DNA from 4 places in the Vibrio orientalis CIP 102891 genome. Region 3 is predicted to be linked to each of the others. Evidence: predicted binding sites of a transcription regulator. Region 3 holds the regulator's gene; each other region holds the start of a gene.
The links. Region 3 encodes PurR, which represses purine synthesis genes. Its sites were predicted from a motif close to TNANGNAAACGTTTNCNTNA; they were not measured.

Region 1: a site for PurR is predicted at 4,082-4,101, ahead of glpX (class II fructose-bisphosphatase). Genes of this name have one in related genera too.
Region 2: a site for PurR is predicted at 3,842-3,861, ahead of purL (phosphoribosylformylglycinamidine synthase). Genes of this name have one in related genera too.
Region 4: a site for PurR is predicted at 2,779-2,798, ahead of purE (5-(carboxyamino)imidazole ribonucleotide mutase). Genes of this name have one in related genera too.

What each region holds. Positions count from the first base shown of each region.
Region 1 is NZ_ACZV01000005.1:2,352,115-2,358,034, forward strand. Features, by position in the region: gene VIA_RS21485 (bifunctional aspartate kinase/homoserine dehydrogenase II) at 1-2,411, shown strand, start outside; gene metF (methylenetetrahydrofolate reductase) at 2,631-3,521, shown strand; gene zapB (cell division protein ZapB) at 3,605-3,847, opposite strand; gene glpX (class II fructose-bisphosphatase) at 4,161-5,168, shown strand; tRNA gene VIA_RS21505 (tRNA-Asp) at 5,682-5,758, opposite strand; rRNA gene rrf (5S ribosomal RNA) at 5,791-5,907, opposite strand.
Region 2 is NZ_ACZV01000005.1:197,800-203,719, reverse strand. Features, by position in the region: gene purL (phosphoribosylformylglycinamidine synthase) at 1-3,678, opposite strand, end outside; gene mltF (membrane-bound lytic murein transglycosylase MltF) at 3,996-5,519, shown strand; gene VIA_RS22365 (hypothetical protein) at 5,733-5,870, shown strand; gene tadA (tRNA adenosine(34) deaminase TadA) at 5,914-5,920, opposite strand, start outside.
Region 3 is NZ_ACZV01000005.1:448,814-454,733, reverse strand. Features, by position in the region: gene elyC (envelope biogenesis factor ElyC) at 1-354, shown strand, start outside; gene torR (two-component system response regulator TorR) at 407-1,120, opposite strand; gene torD (molecular chaperone TorD) at 1,357-2,004, shown strand; gene purR (HTH-type transcriptional repressor PurR) at 2,215-3,222, shown strand; cyclic di-GMP riboswitch class I at 3,367-3,454, shown strand; gene VIA_RS12600 (TfoX/Sxy family DNA transformation protein) at 3,588-4,181, shown strand; gene VIA_RS12595 (TVP38/TMEM64 family protein) at 4,325-5,017, shown strand; gene VIA_RS12590 (putative signal transducing protein) at 5,017-5,322, shown strand; gene VIA_RS12585 (alpha/beta fold hydrolase) at 5,332-5,920, opposite strand, start outside.
Region 4 is NZ_ACZV01000003.1:243,439-249,358, reverse strand. Features, by position in the region: gene VIA_RS03270 (DUF494 family protein) at 1-442, shown strand, start outside; gene VIA_RS03265 (DNA topoisomerase family protein) at 458-1,039, shown strand; gene VIA_RS03260 (5-(carboxyamino)imidazole ribonucleotide synthase) at 1,084-2,217, opposite strand; gene purE (5-(carboxyamino)imidazole ribonucleotide mutase) at 2,222-2,707, opposite strand; gene tsaC (L-threonylcarbamoyladenylate synthase type 1 TsaC) at 2,902-3,459, shown strand; gene hemF (oxygen-dependent coproporphyrinogen oxidase) at 3,481-4,398, shown strand; gene aroE (shikimate dehydrogenase) at 4,474-5,307, shown strand; gene VIA_RS03235 (DUF1488 family protein) at 5,307-5,573, shown strand; gene VIA_RS03230 (gamma carbonic anhydrase family protein) at 5,566-5,920, opposite strand, start outside.

The DNA.
Region 1 (5,920 bases), 1.9 Mb from region 3:
TGTCTATCGAGCGTCAGCTACATAAATTTGGTGGTAGCAGCTTAGCAGACCCAGAATGCTACCGTCGTGTGGTGGGGATACTCAAAGAATACTCAAAGCCTGACGACCTGATTGTGGTATCCGCCGCAGGAAAAACCACTAACCGTCTAATCGCCTTTTTAGACGCACTGAGTAAAGATGGCCGCCTTGCCCATGAAGAGCTGCAAAGCCTACGTCAATTTCAAGTAGAGTTAGTTGAAGAACTGCTAAGCGAAGAAGCACGTGAGCCACTGCTAGCAACACTACGTGATGAATTTAGTACCCTTGGCGAACTCACCTACCCGCTAACCGAAGCCGAAAAGGCAGCGGTTCTCGGTCACGGTGAAATGTGGTCATCTCGCTTACTCTCTGCACTGCTTAATCAAAACGAATTGCCAGCCGTGGCCCAAGATGCACGTGCATTTCTTCGTGCAGAAGCAGGCACTCAACCAGAAGTTGAATTTGGCACTTCTTACCCATTGATTAAAGAAGTTCTCGCACAGCATTCTCATCATCGTATCGTCATTACTGGCTTTATGGCTCAAGACAGCCAAGGCCATACCGTACTGCTTGGCCGTAACGGCTCTGATTACTCGGCAACGGTTATCGGCGCATTAGCGGAAACAAGCCGAGTAACGATTTGGAGCGATGTCGCGGGCGTTTACAGTGCTGACCCACGTTTAGTCTCTGACGCTTGTCTGCTGCCCCTACTGCGTTTAGATGAAGCCAGTGAGCTGGCCCGCCTTGCGGCTCCAGTTTTACACAGTCGTACATTACAACCAGTGGCGCAAAGCACCATGGATCTGCACCTACGTTGCAGCTACCAGCCAGAATCTGGTTCAACCCGTATTGAACGTGTGTTGGCATCTGGCCGCGGAGCCAAAATCATTTCTTCACTTGATGAAGTACTCCTAATCGAGCTTAACTTTGCCTCTGGTCATGACTTCCAACGCGTCGAAAATGAGGTACTAACCAGCCTTAAGCGCGCACAGCTTGAGCCTCTCACTTATGAGTCTCAGCCCGACCAGCAATGTCTGCGTTTAGCCTATACCGCAGAGATCGCAGGTGGTGCACTAGAATATTTACAAGATGCCGCAATTGAAGCCGAGATCAAGCTCAAAGAAGGCTACTCAATGGTCGCTGCCGTTGGCGCAGGCGTAACAACCAATGCCAATCATTGCTACGGTTTCTATCAGCAGCTAAAGAATGCACCAATTGAGTTTATCTCCGAATCATTATCTCGCTTAAGCTTAGTGGCGGTGCTGCGTACTACGGATACGAATCCTCTAGTTAAATCAATTCATAGCCAACTGTTCCAAGCGCAAAAGCGGGTTGCCATCGCTCTGTGTGGCAAAGGTAATATTGGCTCTAGCTGGATCAACCTGTTTATCGAGCAAAAAAATGAGCTTGAGAAGCGCCACGGCATGAATTTCGAACTGGTCGCGGTTGTCGATAGCCAAACCTATTGGTTCGATGATAAAGGCATTGATGCCAGCAAAGTGTCGGCGCATTTTGATGAAGAGTCGATGAGTCACGAGGGGAGTAATTGGATCGAACGGTTAGGTGCGATACAAGGCTATGATGACGTTGTTGTTCTGGATGTGACCGCAAGCCAAATTCTAGCGGGCCGCTACCTTGAAATTGCCGAGCAAGGTATGCACTTAATATCGGCCAACAAAGTCGCAGGATCAGCTTCAAGTGAGTACTACCATCAAGTACAAGATGCATTTGCGAAAATCAACCGTCACTGGTTATACAATGCTACTGTTGGTGCTGGACTACCAATCAACCATACCGTGCGTGATCTGCGCGAAAGTGGTGATGACATTATCGCACTTTCAGGCATCTTCTCAGGAACACTCTCATGGCTATTCCAGCAATATGACGGCACGATTCCATTTGCAGAGTTGGTCGACTTAGCATGGCAACAAGGCCTGACTGAACCAGATCCACGCAGTGACCTAGATGGGTCGGACGTAATGCGTAAGCTGGTAATATTAGCGCGTGAATCTGGCCTATCGTTAGAACCTGAATCGGTCAAAGTAGAAAGCTTAGTTCCTGCAGAGCTTGCCGATGTATCTTTAGATGAGTTCTTAGATAAAAGCCAAATACTAAGCGAGCTACTCGCAGAGCGCCTAGAAAAGGCTCAGCGCGATGATAAGGTCCTAAGGTATGTCGCACGTTTAGAAAAGAATGGAACAGCTACAGTCGGCGTAGAGGCGCTAAATAAAGAGCACGCATTAGCCAATCTCTTACCATGTGACAACATCTTCGCGATAGAGAGTAAGTGGTACAAAGATAACCCATTGGTCATTCGTGGCCCTGGTGCTGGCAGAGAAGTCACCGCAGGGGCAATTCAGTCGGATCTCAATCTCCTTTCTAGCTTACTTTAAGCAAAATAGGCGCAGTCATCACTGCGCCTAATACTCTTCCTCTCTCATCATGAATCGATTTCAACTCAACTTGAACTTCACTCATAATTAACTTGAGAAAAATTCATAATCGTACGGTTGACATTAAATCGTATTCAATACATTCTGTAGACATATAGACGTCTAAACGTCGATTTGGATTTTTGAGTTTTTGGCACTGATGGCCACAGGGAGAGTAAGATGGGATACACACACGCCAGTCATATTGACGCTTTAAATCAGAATATCGCTGAACTGTCTGACAATATCAATGTGTCATTTGAGTTTTTTCCACCAAGCAGTGAAAAAATGGAAGAGACTCTATGGAATTCAGTACACCGCTTAAAAACTCTCAAACCTAAATTTGTTTCTGTTACTTACGGCGCAAATTCAGGTGAGCGCGACAGAACTCATTCAATCATCAAAGAAATCAAAGATCAAACAGGTCTAGTAGCAGCACCGCACCTAACCTGTATTGACGCTTCACGCGAAGAGCTTATCCAGATTGCTGACGATTACTGGGCAAATGGCATCCAAAGCATTGTGGCTCTGCGTGGTGATATTCCACCGGGTGGCGGCGCGCCTGAAATGTATGCATCTGACCTAGTGACACTATTGAAAGAACGCCATGATTTTGATATTTCCGTTGCGGCTTTCCCAGAAGTCCACCCTGAAGCAAAGAGTGCTCAAGCAGACCTGCTAAACCTAAAACGTAAAGTGGACGCTGGTGCTAACCGCGCCATCACTCAATTCTTCTTCGATGTTGAAAGCTACCTACGCTTCCGTGACCGCAGTGTTGCTGCAGGCATCGATGTAGAAATCGTCCCGGGCATCCTACCTGTTTCGAACTTTAAGCAAGCGTCACGTTTCGCTGCAATGAACAATGTAAAAGTACCTGGCTGGATGGCGCAACAATTTGAAGGGCTGGATGATGATCCAACGACCCGCCAGCTAGTGGGTGCTAGCCAAGCAATCGATATGGTAAGAACACTAAGCCGTGAAGGAGTCAAAGACTTCCACTTCTATACTCTAAACCGCGCAGAGATGACTTACGCATTATGTCATACACTGGGGGTTCGCCCTCAAGGCTAAGCTAAGCCTCAAAAAATCCCACTCAAAACAAAAAGGCCGAACATTACGTTCGGCCTTTTCGATCTACTCAAGTAAAGTATCAATTACTCTACTTCATCCATTTTACCTAGTAGGTTACGGATGCGCTCTTGCCATGCAGTGTGCTCTTGTTGCATCTGTTGAGCTTTCTGCTCTAGCTCTTGACGGTTTTCGCGTAGTTCGTTCGCTTCAGTTGCTAGCTTTTCTTTTTCTTCTTTAAGCTCTTCAACTTCCATCTGTAGAAGGGCAATAGTATCTACTGCAGTTTGGATTTTAGTTTCTAGTTGTTCTAGTACTTCAAAAGACATCTTAGCCTACCTATATTTATTCGGATAAGGGTTTTGACCACTGATGTAGCAAAACCTATTTTGTTCCATTCTACTCAGCCGAGAGCTGATAAACACTCCCTATATTTGATATTTTGCACCATTCGGTCAAAAAAACAGCGCAAATTGACAATCACCTTACATCTAGGGAGCTGGTTAATCTCAATGACCAATTTAACCCACTAGATTGATGCAGTTCAATGGTCGTTCAATTAAAAAAGCAAACGTTTCCTTCTTGATATGCTAAAATTCTGCCGTTTTTTATTTTTCTCTTTCCTTGAATTTTGGAGTCATCATGAAACGCGATTTAGCAATGGCATTTTCTCGAGTTACCGAAGGCGCAGCACTAGCTGGTTACAAATGGCTTGGTCGAGGCGACAAAAATGCAGCTGATGGTGCAGCAGTAGAAGTCATGCGTACCTTACTCAACAAAACAGAGATCAGCGGAGAGATCGTAATTGGTGAAGGTGAGATCGATGATGCTCCAATGCTCTACATCGGTGAGCAAGTCGGTGTAGGTGGTGACGAAGTCGACATTGCAGTAGACCCAATTGAAGGAACGCGCATGACAGCAATGGGTCAATCAAATGCTCTTGCTGTGCTGGCTGCAGGCGAGAAAGGCAGTTTCCTTAAAGCACCAGACATGTACATGGAAAAGTTGGTAGTAGGTCCAGGTGCAAAAGGCTGCATCGACCTGAATAAGCCGCTAAAAGAAAACTTAGAGAACATCGCTAAGGCACTAAACAAAACACTAGATACCTTGGTTGTTATTACCCTAGCTAAGCCTCGTCACGATGAAGTGATTGCACAGATGCAAGCAATGGGCGTAAGAGTGTTCGCCGTACCTGATGGCGATGTCGCCGCTTCTATCCTAACTTGTATGCCGGACAGTGAAGTCGATGCAATGTACTGCATCGGTGGCGCTCCTGAAGGTGTAGTCTCTGCGGCAGTTATTCGCGCACTAGATGGCGATATGCATGGTCAACTACTTCCGCGCCATGAAGTAAAAGGTGACAGCGAAGAAAACCGTATCTATGGCGCTGCTGAGTTGAAACGCTGTGAAGAGATGGGCGTAAAAGCTAATGTTGTTCTAACGATGGAAGATATGGCGCGCAGTGATAACGTTGTTTTCTCAGCGACCGGTATTACAAAAGGTGATCTACTTGAAGGCATCACTCGTCAAGGCAATATCGCAACTACCGAAACACTGCTCATCCGTGGTCGCTGCCGTACGATTCGTCGTATTAAGTCAATTCACTACTTAGAGCGTAAAGATCCTGAAGTAAGAGATATTATCCTTTAATAGGGCAACCACTAGCATTAACAGAAGGTCAGCATGAGCTGGCCTTTTTTGTTGTCGAGAAACGAGAAATTATTAGAGGTTAGCACTTAGTGTCAACCTACTTTGTTTCGATGAGTTAGACAGCTATGCTCACTAGTGAGGCGTCAACAGTAGAGAGTTCGCTTGAAGTAAGTCGAAAAATCAATGAGATCCCCTACTCACTCCTTCGTCGTTCTATGGAATGACAATGTGTCAGTCAAAGACCGAAGGAAGGCAATTTCTCAGCTCCAAGAAGCGCTATAGAGAGCTAGCACTATTCCTTACCTCTTAAACGCAAAAAGCCCGTTGCGTCAGCAACGGGCTTCTAAAATATGCATTCATAAACGACGAAAGCCTAGTCGTAAGACTAGGCTTTCTAAATAAGTGGCAGATGGCTGGGCTTGCAGGCAAGCGGGACTCGTTGGTCACAGACCAAATTAACCCTATACAGACGAAAAAGCCCTAGCATTTCTGCTAGGGCTTTGTCTGAATAAGTGGCGGAGCGGACGGGACTCGAACCCGCGACCCCCGGCGTGACAGGCCGGTATTCTAACCAACTGAACTACCGCTCCGCACTGGTTAGACTCTAGAGTCTAAATTTAAAGCCTGGCGATGTCCTACTCTCACATGGGGAAACCCCACACTACCATCGGCGCTAATTCGTTTCACTTCTGAGTTCGGCATGGAAATCAGGTGGGTCCAAATCGCTATGGTCGCCAAGCAAATTCTTAAAA
Region 2 (5,920 bases), 250 kb from region 3:
AATCGCTGCTAGGTGGTCAGCATCACGTACTTCTACGCGACCTTCACCGTGAGATACTGCGATTGGCATACGAGAGCCTTCCATACCATTGAAGAATACAGAGTCAGACTTCTGAACTTCGACTAAGCTGAAGCGAGCTTCAAAACGCTCTGATTCGTTGCGTACGAAACGCGGCCAGTACTCAGCTCCCGGAATTAGCTCTTTCAGGTTCGATAACATCTGACAACCGTTACACACACCTAGAGAGAAAGTATCTTCACGCTTAAAGAAGCCTTCAAACTGGTTACGAGCACCTTCGTTGAACAAGATAGACTTCGCCCAACCTTCACCTGCACCAAGTACGTCACCGTAAGAGAAACCACCACACGCTACGAGGCCTTGGTACTCTTCTAGCACTGCTTGACCGGTTAGAATATCACTCATGTGGATGTCAGTTGCTTCAAAACCTGCACGGTCAAAGGCTGCTGCCATTTCAACGTGAGAGTTAACGCCCTGTTCACGTAGGATCGCCATCTTAGGCTTCGCACCTGTCGCGATGTATGGCGCGGCAATGTCTTCGTTCACATCGAAACTTAGCTTAACGTTCAGACCTGGGTCAGAGTTGTCTTTCTTCGCTTCATGCTCTTGGTTTGCACATGCTGTGTTATCACGCAGTGATTGCATCTTATGCGTTGTTTCAGCCCAAATAGTACGCAGTTCAGTACGGTTACGCTCAAGAACCACTGTTTCACCAGAAGTGATTCGTAGCTCATCAGAAGCTTCCACAGAACCGATCACATGTGAGCATGCTTCTAAGCCGTTTGCTGCTAGAGTTGAAAGTACCGCATCAAGGTCGTCATTCTTAACCTGAAGTACTGCGCCTAACTCTTCATTAAATAGTGCAGCAAGTGCATCTTCGCCAAGGTCAGCAATATCAGCTTTCACACCACAGTGACCTGCGAATGCCATCTCAGCAAGCGTCACGAATAGACCGCCGTCGCCTTTATCGTGGTAAGCGATAACTTGATCTTTCGCTACTAGAGCTTGAACGCCCTCGTAGAAACCTTTTAACTGTGCTGCATTGTCTACGTCTGCTGGTTTATCACCAAGCTGCTTGTAAACCTGAGCCAATGCCGTTGCGCCTAGACGGTTCTTACCGTTACCTAGGTCGATAAGTACTAATGAAGTATCACCTAGTCCTTCCAAGGTCTCAGGAGTGCGAAGTTGAGGAGTAATTGTCTTACGCACATCTTCAACGCGAGCAAACGCAGTAATTACTAGAGAAAGTGGCGACGTTACTTCTTTCTGCTCGCCATTTTCTTCCCACTTAGTCTTCATCGACATTGAGTCTTTACCCACCGGGATAGTTAGACCAAGCGCAGGACATAGCTCTTCACCGACCGCTTTCACCGCTTCGTAAAGACCGGCATCTTCACCTGGGTGACCGGCTGGAGACATCCAGTTCGCCGACAGTTTAATGTGTTTGATATCGCCGATGTTGGTTGCTGCGATGTTGGTGATTGCTTCACCCACCGCTAGACGAGCCGATGCACCGAAGTCTAATAGAGCCACTGGCGTGCGCTCACCCATTGACATAGCTTCACCGTGGTAAGTGTCGTAGCTTGCTGCCGTTACTGCGCAGTTAGCAACAGGCACCTGCCATGGACCAACCATTTGGTCACGAGCAACTAGACCTGTAACCGTGCGGTCACCAATCGTGATAAGGAATGTTTTCTCAGCAACCGTTGGAAGACGTAGAACACGCTCAGCCGCTTCGTTTAGCTCGATGCCGTCACGGTCAATTGCTGGATTGTTCGCTTTTAGCGTTATCGCATCACGGTGCATCTTAGGCGTCTTACCAAGAAGAACGTCCATAGGCATGTCGATAGGCGTGTTGTCGAAGTGTGAATCTTCAAGTTTCAGTTCACGCTCTTCTGTTGCCACACCTACTACTGCGTATGGTGCGCGTTCACGCTTACAGATAGCATCGAATACTTCCATATTCTCTGGCGCAACTGCCATTACGTAGCGTTCTTGAGATTCGTTACACCAGATCTCAAGTGGGCTCATACCTGGTTCGTCGTTTGGTACGTCACGCAGTTGGAAGATACCGCCACGCTCACCATCATCGACAAGCTCTGGCAGTGCGTTAGAGATACCGCCCGCGCCCACATCGTGGATGAATGCGATTGGGTTTGCATCACCTAACTGCCAACAACGGTCGATCACTTCCTGACAGCGACGCTCCATCTCTGGGTTCTCACGCTGTACAGATGCAAAGTCTAGGTCTTCTGCTGATTGGCCAGATGCCATTGAAGAAGCAGCGCCGCCACCAAGGCCGATGTTCATCGCTGGACCACCTAGTACAATTAAGCTTGCACCAACTGGGATCTCTTTCTTCTGAACGTGCTCGTCACGGATGTTACCCATACCACCAGCAATCATGATTGGCTTATGGTAACCACGAACTTCTTCGCCTGCGTGAGAGTTTACTTTCTCTTCGTAAGTACGGAAGTAACCCAGTAGGTTTGGACGACCAAACTCGTTGTTAAACGCCGCGCCGCCTAACGGGCCTTCTAGCATGATGTCTAGAGCGTTAACAATGCGGCCTGGCTTACCGAAATCTGTTTCCCATGGCTGTTCAAAGCCAGGAATACGTAAGTTAGACGTTGTAAAACCAACTAGGCCAGCTTTTGGTTTACCACCAATACCTGTCGCGCCTTCGTCACGGATTTCACCACCAGAACCTGTAGAAGCGCCCGGCCAAGGAGAAATAGCCGTTGGGTGGTTGTGCGTTTCCACCTTCATTAAGATGTGCGCTTTTTCTTGGTTATAACCGTACTGGCGAGTTTCTGGATTCGGGAAGAAACGACCCACTTCAGAACCGACCATCACAGCTGCGTTATCTTTGTACGCAGACAGCACGTTTTCTGGCGTCGTTTCAAATGTGTTCTTGATCATCTTGAACAGCGACTTCTCTTGCTTAACGCCATCGATAGTCCAGTCTGCGTTGAAGATCTTGTGACGACAGTGCTCTGAGTTCGCCTGAGCAAACATCATCAGCTCGATGTCGGTTGGGTTACGATCTAGCTTGTTTACGAAGCTATCGTACAAATATTCGATTTCATCATCGGCAAGTGCAAGACCTAGGGTAACGTTTGCTTTTTCAAGCGCAGCGCGACCACCGGCAAGTAGGTCAACGTCTGCGACCGGTGCAGGCTCTGCCACTTGGAAAAGTGCCGCTGCTGAGTCGAAGTCAGTGAAGATAACTTCCATCATGCGGTCATGAAGAATCGCTTTAAGCTCAACCAGTTGAAGTTCAGAAAGGTCAGATGATGTTTCGATGTAGTAAGCTGTACCGCGCTCTAGACGAGCAACTTTAGCTAGGCCACAGTTATTCGCGATGTCGGTAGACTTAGAAGACCATGGTGAGATAGTACCAGGGCGAGGCGTCGCAAGTAGAAGCAGACCTCTTGGCTCATGCTCTTCACCATTCTCATCAAAGGAAAGTGTTGGACCGTAAGTCAGTAGTTTTTCTAGTTTATCAACTTCAGACGTATCTAGGTCTGCGGTTAGATCAGCAAAGTGCGTAAACTCAGCGTAGATACCTGTTACAGGTAGGCCTAGTTCACGACAAAGCTCTAGAAGCTTATTAACACGAAATTCAGATAGAGCTGGGGAGCCACGAAAAATTCTCATGTACTTAGGTCTCTTATGCAATTGATTAAGGTGATATTGGAATAAATTCAGTGGGTTAGACTGTTTTACTTCGAAGCTATTCCCGAAGATTTTCGAACCTATGCCGATTCCACCTCTTCATTGCGAGCGCATTATATAGCAATTGTTTTTGTGATGTAACACCAAAAGCAACCGTTTGCGTCATTTTTTTCGTCAATTTTGAAATTCGACAGAAAACGCTATTTATTGTTCTCTATTACTAAGAGTTACTGTGATTGTCTTGCCTTGTTATACCACTTTGATATAAATGCCCTACTGGATGTATGAGATTGCCGTGAATGAAGAAGCATTACCTAACCCAACTAAAATCACTCTGTTTATTATTTGCCAGCGCCTTGGTGCTATCTGGCTGCCAAATCGAATCAGAACCTAAGAGTGATCTAGATTTAATTAAAGAACGTGGCGTATTGCGCGTGGGGACGTTGAACAACCAACTCTCTTACTATATCGGCCCCGATGGACCTGCCGGTCTGGATTATGAACTGGCGCGTGAATTTGCCAATGAGCTTGGCGTGCAACTTGAAATGAAACCAGCCTATCGTATTTCTAGCCTGTATCCTGCACTAGAAAAAGGCGAGATCGATATCATCGCCGCAGGATTGAGCCAATCTCCTGAGCGTTTAAAATCATTTCGACCGGGTCCGGCTTACTACTACGTCAGCCAACAAGTGATTTATAAGAAAGGAAACTGGCGTCCTCGCAATCTAGAACAATTATTGGATAGACAAGCAAAACTGATCGAAGAGAACGACGGCAAAGATGTCTTGAGTATTGTTAGTGACTCTCACTTCAACCAAACGTTGACTGCGATTAAAGCAGACCACCCAGACTTTTCTTACCACATAGACCCGAACGCCGATGTAAACGATCTCCTCAAGAAAGTTTCTAAAGGCGAACTGCGTTTTACCTTGGCAGACTCTGTTGAGTTATCACTGTCTCAGCGTATTTACCCAGACGTCGCGTTAGCATTCGAGTTAACAGAAGATCAGCCGATTTCATGGTTTTTAAGCAGATCACAAGATGAGAGCTTATACGGCTTACTGATTGAGTTCTTTGGCAGCATTAAACAATCTGGACACTTAGCCTCACTGGAAGAAAAGTACATCGGTCACGTGGGTAGTTTTGACTATGTCGACACTCGCGCCTTCATTCGTGCATTGGATTCAAAACTTCCGAAATGGTCACCACTATTTAAAAAGTATTCCGATGAATTTGACTGGCGCTTAGTCGCCGCGTTGGGTTATCAAGAATCCCATTGGAACCCGACAGCAAAATCGCCAACGGGTGTGCGCGGCATGATGATGCTTACACTACCGACAGCGAAGAGCGTAGGCGTTACCGATCGACTCGATCCTGAACAGTCTGTCCGCGGTGGTGTTGAGTACTTACGTAGAATGGTGTCACGTATTCCTGACTCAATCGAAGAGCATGAAAAAATTTGGTTTGCACTAGCGTCTTATAACGTTGGTTACGGTCATATGATGGACGCTCGCCGCTTGACGAAAAAACAAGGCGGTAACCCAGATGCTTGGTCTGACGTAAAAGATCGCTTGCCGCTACTTCGTCAGAAGAAATACTACAGCCAAACTCGCTATGGCTTTGCTCGAGGTGATGAAGCACGAAACTATGTTGAAAACATTCGCCGCTACTACCAGAGTATTATCGGTCATGTTGAACAACAAACAGCAAACAATGACGATGTTAACATCGATGATCTGAAGGTAATTCAGATAGCTGACATGGCCGTTTCTGGCGCCTCTGCCGCATCATCGGCGGAACAAACTATCAGCGAAGAACAATAGACTCATCTAAACTAAGTGCGCAGCTTTGAACAAAGATTGCGCACTTGAATTCTTTTGATCTAACCCAAACATAATATCGTGTCCAAGATCACTTGCGAAGTTTCTTAAAACAGTAACAATTGCAGTGTATAAATCCCGTGTTGTCGGAATATCAATGACCTTTGCGCTATTCCGTATCTGATTTGATTTTAACTCTAAGTAGGAGGTTGTTTTATGGCTAGACGTAAAATGCAGTCAAAACGCCTTAATAAGACTGTTGCCGCAAACCGCCGCAAGCGTATGCTCAGCAACAACAAAAAAAAGGTGATTGCACGTCACCGCGCATTTATGCAACTAATCACAGAAGCATAATCCTGAGAGCAAACATCTACTCATAAGATGTTTGCTTAAAAACCTACCCT
Region 3 (5,920 bases):
TCAAAATCTGACATTATCTTACTGGAAACAGCAAAAGATACTTGGGAAGAAGCGAGACAGGCCGCCGCTTTCGTTACCACAAAGAAACTGGTCGTCGTCACTTCCGCAAGTCATATGAAACGTGCGTTGAACGAGTTCCATTCAGCAGGCATGGATCCTTACCCTGCTCCAACCAACTACCTAGCACAAAATAACATTACTCAAGCATGGGAAAAGTACACACCAAAAGGCAAGTACCTTGAGCAAACTGAGCGCTACTGGCATGAAACGTTGGGCCGTATATGGCAATCATTGCGCGACTGGGCGTCAGACTATGAAGAACAAAGTCTCAATGCAGCCGACAGTGCGCTTTAACAGATAAAAAAAATACCGAGGCATGCCTCGGTATTTTTATATTTGGATCTCGTTAGTCACCGGCGAACATATAGCCTTCACCGTGCACCGTAACAAAGATTTGCGGATTCTTAGGGTCGAACTCCATCTTTGCACGCATACGACGAATGAGCACATCAATCGTACGATCGTTTGGCGCATCAACACGATGACTAATCATGTTTAGAATACGCTCACGGCTTAATACTTGGTTCGGGTACGAGGAAAGTGCAACAAGCAACTCATACTCAGCTTTGGTTAGCTTAACTGGCTCACCGTTACGGCTCAAAGCGCGACGTTGAACGTCAAACGTCCAATCACCGAAGCGAACCATATTTTCATTCGCTTTGTCGCTATCGACATTGCCAGCAAGGTTACGTGCAGCCGCAATTCGCCACAGTAAGTTTTTAACTCGAACCAATAGCTCGCGCAGTTCAAAAGGTTTGGTGACATAATCATCAGCGCCCATTTCTAGACCGACAATCTTATCAATGCTATCCGTGCGTCCTGTTACCAGGATAATTCCAATGTCTGATTGACTGCGAAGTTCGCGAGTCAGCATTAATCCATCTTCACCAGGTAGGTTAATGTCTAACATCACTAAATCAATCGCATTACTTTGTAGCATGTTGCGCATCTGCTCGCCGCTTTCTGCTTCGCTGACGTTGTAACCTTCATTTTGAAAGTAGCCAACTAGCTTACTACGAGTAACTGCGTCATCTTCTACAACTAGTACGTGATAACTCATCTACACCACTTATTTTACATTGGGATTTGCTCTATCTAATATTCTATTCATAAATAGTAACATTTCTAGTATTTATCACTTTAAAAGCTAGAAAGATCATTTTTTATTGATTCAAGACAAAACTTCTCTAGCCATTAATATCTGCCAATAATCACATTTATCTTGTCACATAAGTAATTACCGCTGTTCATTTTTATTGGTTACAATGTCGGTAATTATTTGGGGAGTAACACCTAATGCAAGAAATCAAAGCATTCAATGAAAAACGTGCCGAAATCTACTGGTGGTTGTCTAGCCTTTTTGCTAAAGAGTTAACAGAAGAGAACGTTGCACAATATCATTCACCTGAAATTCGCTCTTTTCTAACAGGACTGGGGGAAAATGAGCAACTCAAGCCGTCAATTGACCGTATTACTGATGCACTAAACCGTCTTATGGATCGTGAAGATGCGCAACTTGAGCTAGCGGCTGATTTTTGTGATCTTTTCTTAAAGTCAGATAAAGACTCGGCACTACCATACGCATCGATGTATATCGGCAAGTCAGGCCTGCTCAACGATACTCCAGCTAAAGAGATGGAGGAAGTGATGGCTAAGCATGGCGTTGCGGTGGATAAAAACCTCAACGAACCAGCAGATCACATTGCGATTGAGCTCGATTTCTTGGGTAACTTGATCATTCGTTCAAATGAAGCAGAGGACGAAACTAAGATTGAAGAAGCTTTTGCAACCCAAGAGCAGTTCATTCGTCAGCACCTGCTTAGCTGGATGCCGCAATTTTCTGACAAATGCCAGAAATTTGATGAGTTCGGTTTCTACTCTGCCATCAGCGCATTTGCTGTTGCCTTCTTAGCTTTAGACTGTAGCTATCTGCTAGGCGAATAAAGACAACATTGTGACCTCCGGCAGGTTGCTTTAGCGTTTTTTGTTTGCTCTTAAGAGTTTTGCGGTCTAAAATTGTGACCGCAAACGATAAAAACAAACGAATCAAATACAAACCGCTAAATAGAGCGGTTTTTGTGTTTCTGATACTTTCTGTCTCGGTATTCTAAACTGAATATAATTCCGCGGCAGTCATCGACAGGACAGAACCTTATGGCCACTATTAAAGACGTTGCTCGCCTTGCTGGTGTATCAACGACAACTGTGTCACATGTAATTAATAAAACGCGCTTTGTTGCTGAAGCTACTCAAGAAAAAGTAATGGAAGCAGTGACAGAACTAAACTACGCACCTAGTGCTGTTGCACGTAGCCTGAAGTGTAATACCACGCGTACGATCGGTATGCTGGTGACTCAGTCAACAAACCTTTTCTTCTCAGAAGTTATCGATGGTGTTGAAAGCTATTGTTACCGTCAAGGCTACACGCTGATCTTGTGTAACACAGGTGGTATCTACGAAAAGCAACGCGACTATATTCGTATGCTGGCTGAAAAGCGTGTAGACGGCATTCTTGTCATGTGTTCTGACTTAACGGAAGAACTGAGCGAGATGCTAGATCGCCACAAAGATATTCCAAAAGTGGTTATGGATTGGGGTCCTGAGAGCTCTCAAGCAGATAAGATCATCGACAACTCAGAAGAAGGTGGCTATTTAGCGACTAAATACCTGATTGAGCATGGTCACACCGATATTGCCTGCCTAAGTGGACACTTTGAAAAAGCAGCGTGTCAGGAGCGTATCCGTGGCTTTAAGCGCGCGATGAACGAAGCAAGCCTTCCAGTTAACGAAGATTGGATTCTAGAAGGTAACTTCGAGTGTGATACTGCGGTACTCGCAGCAGACCAAATCGCAGCAATGGATAACAAGCCAAGCGCAATCTTCTGTTTCAACGATACCATGGCACTTGGCTTAATGAGCCGTCTTCAGCAGAAAGGTATTCGCATCCCTGAAGATATGTCCGTTATCGGTTACGACAACATTGAACTTGCAGAGTATTTCTCGCCGCCGCTGACTACCGTTCACCAACCAAAACGTCGCGTGGGCAAAAACGCCTTTGAGATTCTACTAGAGCGCATAAAAGACAAAGAGCACGAGAAGCGTATCTTTGAAATGCATCCAGAAATTGTTGAACGAAATACCGTACAGAACATTAAGAAATAACTTATTTGACAAACACTTAGTCAATAGAACTATATTGACTAAGTGTATCAACTGAGCCTATTTATTGAAGCAAGATCACATTTATCCTATAGAGACGTGATTCTCAGCCCAAAATCCATTTATGCTTATTATTGTTCGATTATGCCACGAACAGGGCAAACCATTTCGAAAGGATGGGACGCAAAGCCTCCGGCCTTCAACAAGTTAATTGTTTGGTAGCGGGGTTGCCGATGGTAAATATGCATACTCGTCAGATTGTAATTACTAGCAATCGTATGACACCTGATTGACAATATGCCTGCAAAATTTGCTACTCTCTCGGACCTGAATTGGTGGCGTATACATATACACCGAGAATACACAGCATGGATAAACCAATACTAAAAGACTCAATGCGACTATTTGAGCCGTTAGGCCTAATCAAGTCTCGCTCAATGTTTGGTGGCTTCGGTATTTTTGCCGACGACACTATGTTTGCATTAGTCGTCAATGATAAGTTGCACGTTCGGGCAGATGACGTACTTGCAAAGCAGTTTAAATCTCTTAGCTTAGAACCTTACGTTTATAAAAAACGTGGCTTCCCTGTCGTAACCAAGTACTTCGCCCTCAGCGATGATTGGTTTGAGAATCAGGAAAATACGCTTGAGATTGGCCAAGCTGCTCTAAGGGCAGCTAACAGCGAAAAGACAAAGCAAGCAAAAGCGAAACCTAATCGCCTAAAAGATCTGCCTAACTTAAGGCTAGCAACCGAACGAATGCTAAAGAAAGCCGGGATTGATAGCGTTGAGAACCTAGAGGAAACCGGTTCTGTAAACGCATTTAAAGCCATTCAATCTTCGCACTCTTCAGAAGTTAACGTTGAGTTGCTTTGGGCTTTAGAGGGCGCGATTCACGGCACACATTGGTCTGTAATCCCTCACAGCCGACGTGAAGAATTGCTCAGCCAATTAAGTCATTAATCGACCACACAATTTCTATTCCTTTATAAAAAGTCAGCAATTACGCTGACTTTTTTTTCTTTGTTGAAATTTACTGCTTGCTTTCCCTGTCTAGTCTATTAACACTTTGTTTTAATCGGCCATGATTCTTGATGGAGCAGCACATGAATAAAAAACTCATACTTGGCGTTATCTTTGTATCACTCATCGTTTTGTTAGGTGTGAACTTTGGCCAGTACCTAACCTTAGATAATGCCAAAGCGCAGCAAGCAGAATTGGCGGCTTTTATCTCCGATAATTTTGTCGTTGCCGCAGCGAGTTATTTTATTGCGTACGTTGCAATTACGGCCTTCTCTATTCCAGGAGCAGCGGTCGTTACTCTACTTGGCGCTGCCCTATTCGGTTTTTGGACAAGTCTAGTCCTAGTCTCTTTTGCTAGTACAATTGGTGCCACCCTTGCCTTTTTAAGCAGTCGTTACTTACTGCGTGACTGGGTACAAGCTAAGTTTGGCGACAAACTTAATGCCATCAACCAAGGTGTGGAACGTGACGGTGCTTTTTATCTGTTTTCACTGCGATTGATTCCTGTCTTCCCCTTCTTTCTGATCAACCTACTGATGGGCCTAACCCCTCTCGCAACTGTGCGTTTCTATTTAATAAGCCAACTCGGTATGCTTCCCGGTACAGCGGTATACCTCAACGCAGGTACTCAGCTTGCTCAGATCGACTCTCTCTCTGGTATCGTCTCCCCAACCGTGCTCGCGTCGTTTGCTCTGCTCGGTCTATTCCCGGTTATCGCGAAATGGATAATGGCAAAATTTAGAACTGAGCCATCCGCTTCGAATGGAAATGTTTGATGAAGGTATTTTCAGCCGTAACGCCAACCGAAGCTCATATCATCTGTGAGCTTCTTAAATCTCAATCTATCGACTGTGAGGTACGCGGAGAAGGTATCTTCGGCTTACAAGGAGAGATCCCATTTGGCGAGAGCAGCGAGCCATACATATGGCTGTTTGATCAACGTGACAGTGCGAAGGCATCTGAAATTATTAGAGAGTTTCAATCTGAGCAAGAAAAGCAAGATTGGCAATGCGATCAGTGTGGAGAGCAGAATGAAGGTCAGTTTGGTGCATGTTGGCAGTGTGGTAGCGTCACACCATAATCAGCCTAATTATTTAGTGTCGATTTGCTCTTTAATGAAAGCAATCGAGTGTTGATTAAACTCATCGGGGCGTTCAACGTTACACACGTGACCGCAGTTTTCAATCTCACGTAACTGACTGTCACTGTGTGCGGCAACCATTTCTTTGACAGGCTGAATGAACATGTAGTCCCTATCACCCATTAAGTAGAGCGTTGGTATTGATAACTCTCTATCTTTGAAGTAACGCATTAATGGATTGACTTCAGCGGTGAGAATAAACCAACGCTTAAACTCTTTCTGGCACAGCTTCTTTGCTTCCCGAATAAACAGGTGACGAGACTCTTTCTGAGCTCGCTGTGGCATAACGATATAAGCAAATAGGCTGTATAACCACATATAAGGGACAATGTGCTTACACATGTTGCCCAACCTTACCAACACCTGCGAGCGGGTATTCAAGCGAGTTACAGCGCCACCTAGCACCATCGACTTAACACGTTCCGCCGAAAGCTCAGCAACATTGCGAACAATGATGGTACCAAGCGACATTCCAACAAAGTGAGCAGAGCGGATTTTTAAGTGGTCGAGCACCTTAAGAATATCAATGGTTACTGCT
Region 4 (5,920 bases), on a different contig from region 3:
CATCCATAGCGATGCGGAGTTACAAGTCAATCAAGATGAGCTAGAAGAAGAACTTCTTCGTGCTGGTTTTCATCAAAAAGACATCTATAAAGCCCTTATCTGGCTAGAAGAGCTAGCGGCATTGCAGCAAAGTGAAACTCACTCTGCAATCTCTGTGTGCAGCACTTCCAATTCGACTCGTATTTACACTAATAAAGAGTGTGAACGCCTATCGATTGAATGTCGTGGCTTTTTGACCTTCCTTGAGCAGGTCAATGTACTGACGACAGAAACTCGTGAAATGGTCATAGATCGTATTATGGGTTTAGAAACCGATGAGTTTGAGTTGGATGATCTGAAATGGATTGTCTTGATGGTACTGTTTAATGTGCCGGGCAATGAAAATGCTTATACGCTTATGGAAGAGCTGTTGTATACCAAAGAGCAAGGTATTCTTCACTAATCTTCATGGGTCGATATGAGTAACAAGATTGATCAGACACTGTTTTCAGCGCATGAACATGCGTTGGAACATCAGTCATGTCCTAAATGCCAAGCGGAGCAGCGTGAAGGTGAGCTTCAGCTTCGTCACGGCAAGCATGGCGCTTTCCTTGGTTGTAACCAATATCCTGAGTGTGATTTCATTAAGCCCCTACATCAAAACGATGGTCATATCGTTAAAGAGCTAGGCGTACCATGCCCTGAGTGTGGTAATGAATTGGTATTGCGTCAGGGACGCTACGGTATGTTTATTGGTTGCAGTCACTATCCTAGCTGCCATCACATTGAGTCTCTTGATCAGCCTAAACAAGAACAGGCTCCGCAGACGCACTCGTGCCCTGAATGTCATAAAGGCCAGTTAGTTGAGCGTAAAACCCGTTTTGGTAAACTGTTTTATGCTTGCGATAACTACCCTAAGTGTAAGTTTGCCGTCAATCAGCCACCGGTCGCGGGTAAATGTGAGAAATGTGGCTATCCACTATTGGTTGAGAAAAAGCTCGCCAGTGGCGATAAGCTGCAATGTGCAGACCGAAAGTGTCACCACATTCAACAAGATTAAAAAAAACGGCGCTAAGTGCGCCGTTTTTTGTTTGCTTGACGAAGTTATTCAGAAAAATTGGCGGCAAACTCATGTACCGCAGGGAAAGCGTCTTTATCTAAACTGTCTGCAAGTGTGCAAAGCTTACGCTGCAGTTCTCCGCTGTAGTCACCACAAACGTTGATATGGCCCATCTTACGACCCGCACGCTTCTCTTTGCCATACCAATGAATATGGCAACCATCCATTTCAAGCACCGCTTGAGGAAGAGTATCTTCACCAAGAATGTTGATCATCGAAGTGGAGCGAATCAGCTTAGTTGAGCCTAACGGCAGTCCGCATACGGCGCGCAGATGGTTCTCAAATTGACAGGTTTCGGCACCTTGTTGTGTCCAGTGGCCAGAGTTGTGCACGCGTGGGGCAATTTCATTCACCAGTAGCGTACCATCGACGTCAAAGAATTCTAGCGCTAGCACTCCGACATAGTTGAGCTTGTTGGCAACTGCGGTGAACATCTGCTTGGCTTGCTGTTGAAGCTCAGTATCGGCAATCGCGGTTGAAAGTGTCAGCACACCATTGGTATGCACGTTTTCTGCAAGTGGGTAGACGGCAACACTGCCATCTTTAGCGCGCGCACCGACCAAAGACACTTCGCGACTAAACGGGACGAACTCTTCAGCAACAATTGCTTGGGTCTCGGTAGCGGCGATACATTCTGCCATTTCTGCCCAAATACTGTCTGCCTGAGTTGGATCTTTTAGTCGCCATTGCCCTTTACCATCGTAACCACCCAAGGCACTTTTTAGCACCATCGGAATGCCGACATGTTCAATCGCGCGGTCAAAGTCTTCACGGCTGTTGATGACATAATATGTAGCATTACGTACACCCGCATCATCAAGTAGTCCTTTCTCAATACGGCGATCTCCGCCAGCCTTGATAGCATCGCTTGATGGAAGGAACTTACCGCTTTGCTCACAGACCGCAAGAATGTCGTGAGGGATATGTTCGAACTCCGCTGTGATTACATCGGCTGTTTCAATCGCATTCTCTAGGCCGTGACCAATCACGCTCTGAGTTAATGGGTGAACGACACTTTTACTACCAACATCGTAAGCAGAAATTTCAATGTTCAGAGGAGCGCCTGCCAAAGACATCATACGAGCCAATTGACCTGCACCAAGCACTAAAACATGCATTGCATTAGTCCTCTGCTGGATTTGGGTTGGCTAGAACCGTTTCAGTTTGCTCACTGCGGAACGCTTCGACCTTCGCCATCACTTCTTCATCGTGAGTGCCAAGGATTTGCGCCGCTAGAATACCCGCATTGGCTGCGCCAGCTTCGCCGATAGCTAACGTACCTACTGCAATACCTTTTGGCATTTGCACGATAGAGTAGAGTGAATCTAGACCGCTCAGTGCGCGTGACTGTACAGGTACACCAAGCACTGGTAGTGAAGTGAAGGCTGCCGCCATACCCGGAAGGTGTGCAGCGCCGCCAGCCCCCGCGATGATCACTTTAAGACCACGCTCTTTAGCACTAGTGGCATAGTCTGCAAGAAGTTGAGGTGTGCGATGCGCAGAAACCACTTTCGTTTCGTACTCAACGCCGAATCTGTCTAGCATTTCTGCTGCTAGTTTCATTGTTGGCCAATCTGATTTAGAACCCATGATGATACCGACTTTCATCTCAAACTCCTTCAAAGCTGCGTAGAATTGGTGAGCAAATAATTTGAGCGCATTATACGGGGATTTCATCACTAAGCAAACGTTTGCGTCAGGTTTGAATGAGCAGATGAAAGATTGCCACTTAAATAGCTTTAGTCACGACTTACGATTATTTGTACACTTAACCTAAACCGCGAATCAAATAGGATGCTTAGGTGAGTAACTTTGAGCGAGCACTCAGTGCACTAAAACAGGGTGAAGTGATCGCCTATCCAACAGAAGGCGTGTTTGGGGTTGGATGCGATCCAGACAACCCTAATGCGATAAAGAAGCTACTCGAACTTAAACAACGCCCGGTAGAAAAAGGGCTTATCCTGATAGCCGCTAATTACCAGCAACTGTTGCCTTATATTGATCAACAAGCTTTGAGCGCCGAACAGTTAGAGCGAGTGCAGCAAACTTGGCCTGGGCCTGTCACTTGGATTATGCCAAGTAGTGATAAGGTCTCTAATTGGGTGTCGGGGCAATATGACTCGATTGCCGTGCGTGTGACTGATCATCCTTTAGTACAAAAAATGTGTAATGCATTTGGAAAGCCGCTAACCTCTACCAGCGCGAATTTGACTGGCGAGCCTCCATGCGTAACAACCGAACAAGTTTATCAACACCTTGGTGATAAATTGGTGGCGGTGCTAGAAGGGCAAACGGGTGGTCGAACAAACCCAAGTGAAATTCGTGATGCAAGAACCTCACAAGTATTAAGACAGGGTTAACCCTGCAATAAAGGAAGTCGAATGTCAGCGATAGATAAACTAGCAGTAAAACAATTTCTCATGACGCTTCAAGACTCTATTTGTCAGCAACTAGAGCAAGCCGATGGGAGCGCAGTATTTGTAGAGGATGAATGGCATCGTGAACCCGGAGAGAAATTGGGTGGTGGTGGTCGAACTCGAGTAATGAAAGAAGGAGCGGTGTTTGAGCAAGGTGGCGTTAACTTTTCTCATGTACAAGGAAAAGAGATGCCAGCTTCAGCAACAGCGCATCGACCTGAGCTTGCAGGGCGTCGCTTTGAAGCCATGGGCGTGTCATTGGTTATGCACCCTAATAACCCATATGTTCCAACCTCGCATGCTAATGTTCGTTTCTTTATTGCTGAAAAAGAGGGTGAAGAGCCTATTTGGTGGTTCGGTGGTGGTTTCGATTTAACGCCGTTTTATCCTTTCGAAGAAGACGCGCAATATTGGCACAACACCGCGAAGGAAGTGTGCGCGCCATTTGGTAATGAAGTCTACTCAGAGCATAAAGCTTGGTGTGATAAATACTTCTATCTTCCACACCGCGATGAAACCAGAGGCGTCGGTGGTCTTTTCTTTGATGACCTCAACCACTGGGAGTTTGATAAGTGCTTTGAGTACATTAAAGCGGTTGGTCAAGGTTATACGGACGCCTATCTGCCGATAGTAGAGCGCCGCAAAGAGACTGAATACGGTGAACGTGAACGTCAGTTCCAACTCTATCGCCGAGGTCGTTACGTTGAATTTAACCTAGTGTTTGACCGAGGCACTCTGTTTGGTCTGCAGAGTGGTGGTCGTACTGAGTCTATTTTGATGTCGATGCCACCATTAGCGCGCTGGGAGTATGCTTACCAAGTTGAGCCGGGTTCACCTGAAGCGGAACTGTACGATCATTACCTCAAACCAAGAGAGTGGTAAGACTTTCTTCAATATATAGATAGTGATAGGGTCAATGTTTCGCATTGGCCCTTTTTTAGTTTGCAGGTAAAGGAAATGACTCAGCAAATAGATCGTTATGCCGTTTTTGGTAATCCCATCTCACAAAGTAAATCGCCTTTTATTCATACCCTATTTGCTCGTCAAACCAATCAGTCATTGACCTATACTGCAGAAAGCCCAAACAAAGATGCCTTTCAACAAGCGGCGTCTGAGTTTTTTGCTCAAGGTGGTAAAGGTTGCAATGTTACCGTTCCATTTAAGGAAGACGCTTATCGCTTTGCTACTCGACTAACTGAACGAGCGCAGTTGGCTGGGGCGGTGAATACACTGAAGAAGCTTGATGATGGTGACATTATTGGTGATAACACCGATGGTGAAGGGTTGGTGCAAGACTTACTTCAATATCAGGCGCCTTTAAAAGGAGCTCGAATTTTACTTATTGGTGCTGGTGGTGCCGCGCGTGGCGTTATTAAGCCACTGTTAGATCAGCAACCCGCTGAGATTGTTGTTACCAACCGAACCTTTGCCAAAGCGCAACTGCTGGCCGAAATGTTTGCACCGTATGGAGCGCTAAGCGCTTGTGAGATGAGTGAAGTGAAGCAGCCGTTTGATGTGATTATCAATTCTACCTCTTCTAGTTTGAGTGGGGAGCTACCAGACATATCAGCAGCAATCTTTACTGAACAAGCTGTCGTGTATGACATGATGTATGGCGCGGGGAAAACCACTTTCAATCAATGGGCACATGAGCATGGGGTGGTGCGAGTTTTCGATGGGCTTGGGATGCTTGTTGGTCAGGCTGCAGAAAGCTTTATGCTCTGGCGTGGTTTAAGACCGGGTACAAAGCAAATTTTGCGTGAACTTAGAAAGAACCTTGAGGGGCTGTAATGAATCAATCGATTTTATTTCCGGATATCCAATCCTGGGATGAAGAAAAGCAAGCAGTGCTGTTTTCTGCTCAACAGTCGGGAGCCTTGATTCAATGTCTCGTTGATAAACAAGAGTTAGAAAAGCTATCAGGCCAAGTAATTGGCAATGCACAGCAAGCTCTGGAAGTCTTTTCACAATATCGATTCGATCTTGAAGAGCTTGCTGAAGAACTGATCGAAGAAGAAGAGTTCAATTCACAAGGTAATATAGAGGTGGTTAGCTAATCTCTTTAACCTCGTGAAGGTAATCTTCTTTGTTCTGCACATAGTTGTCTGCCGACTTCTGTAAGAAAGCTCGTTCCTTATCATTAAGAGGGCGAGCTTGCTTGACCGGGCTTCCAACATAAAGGTAACCGCTTTCAAGTCGCTTTCCTGGTGGTACTAGACTGCCAGCGCCAATCATCACCTCTTCTTCTATAATAGCTGCGTCTAACACGATCGCACCCATACCGACTAAAACGCGATCTTTAATGATACAGCCATGCAGCATTACCTTGTGGCCGATAGTGACATCGTTACCAATGATAAGAGGGTAACCTTCAGGGTTTTCCGCGTTTTTATGGGTGACATGC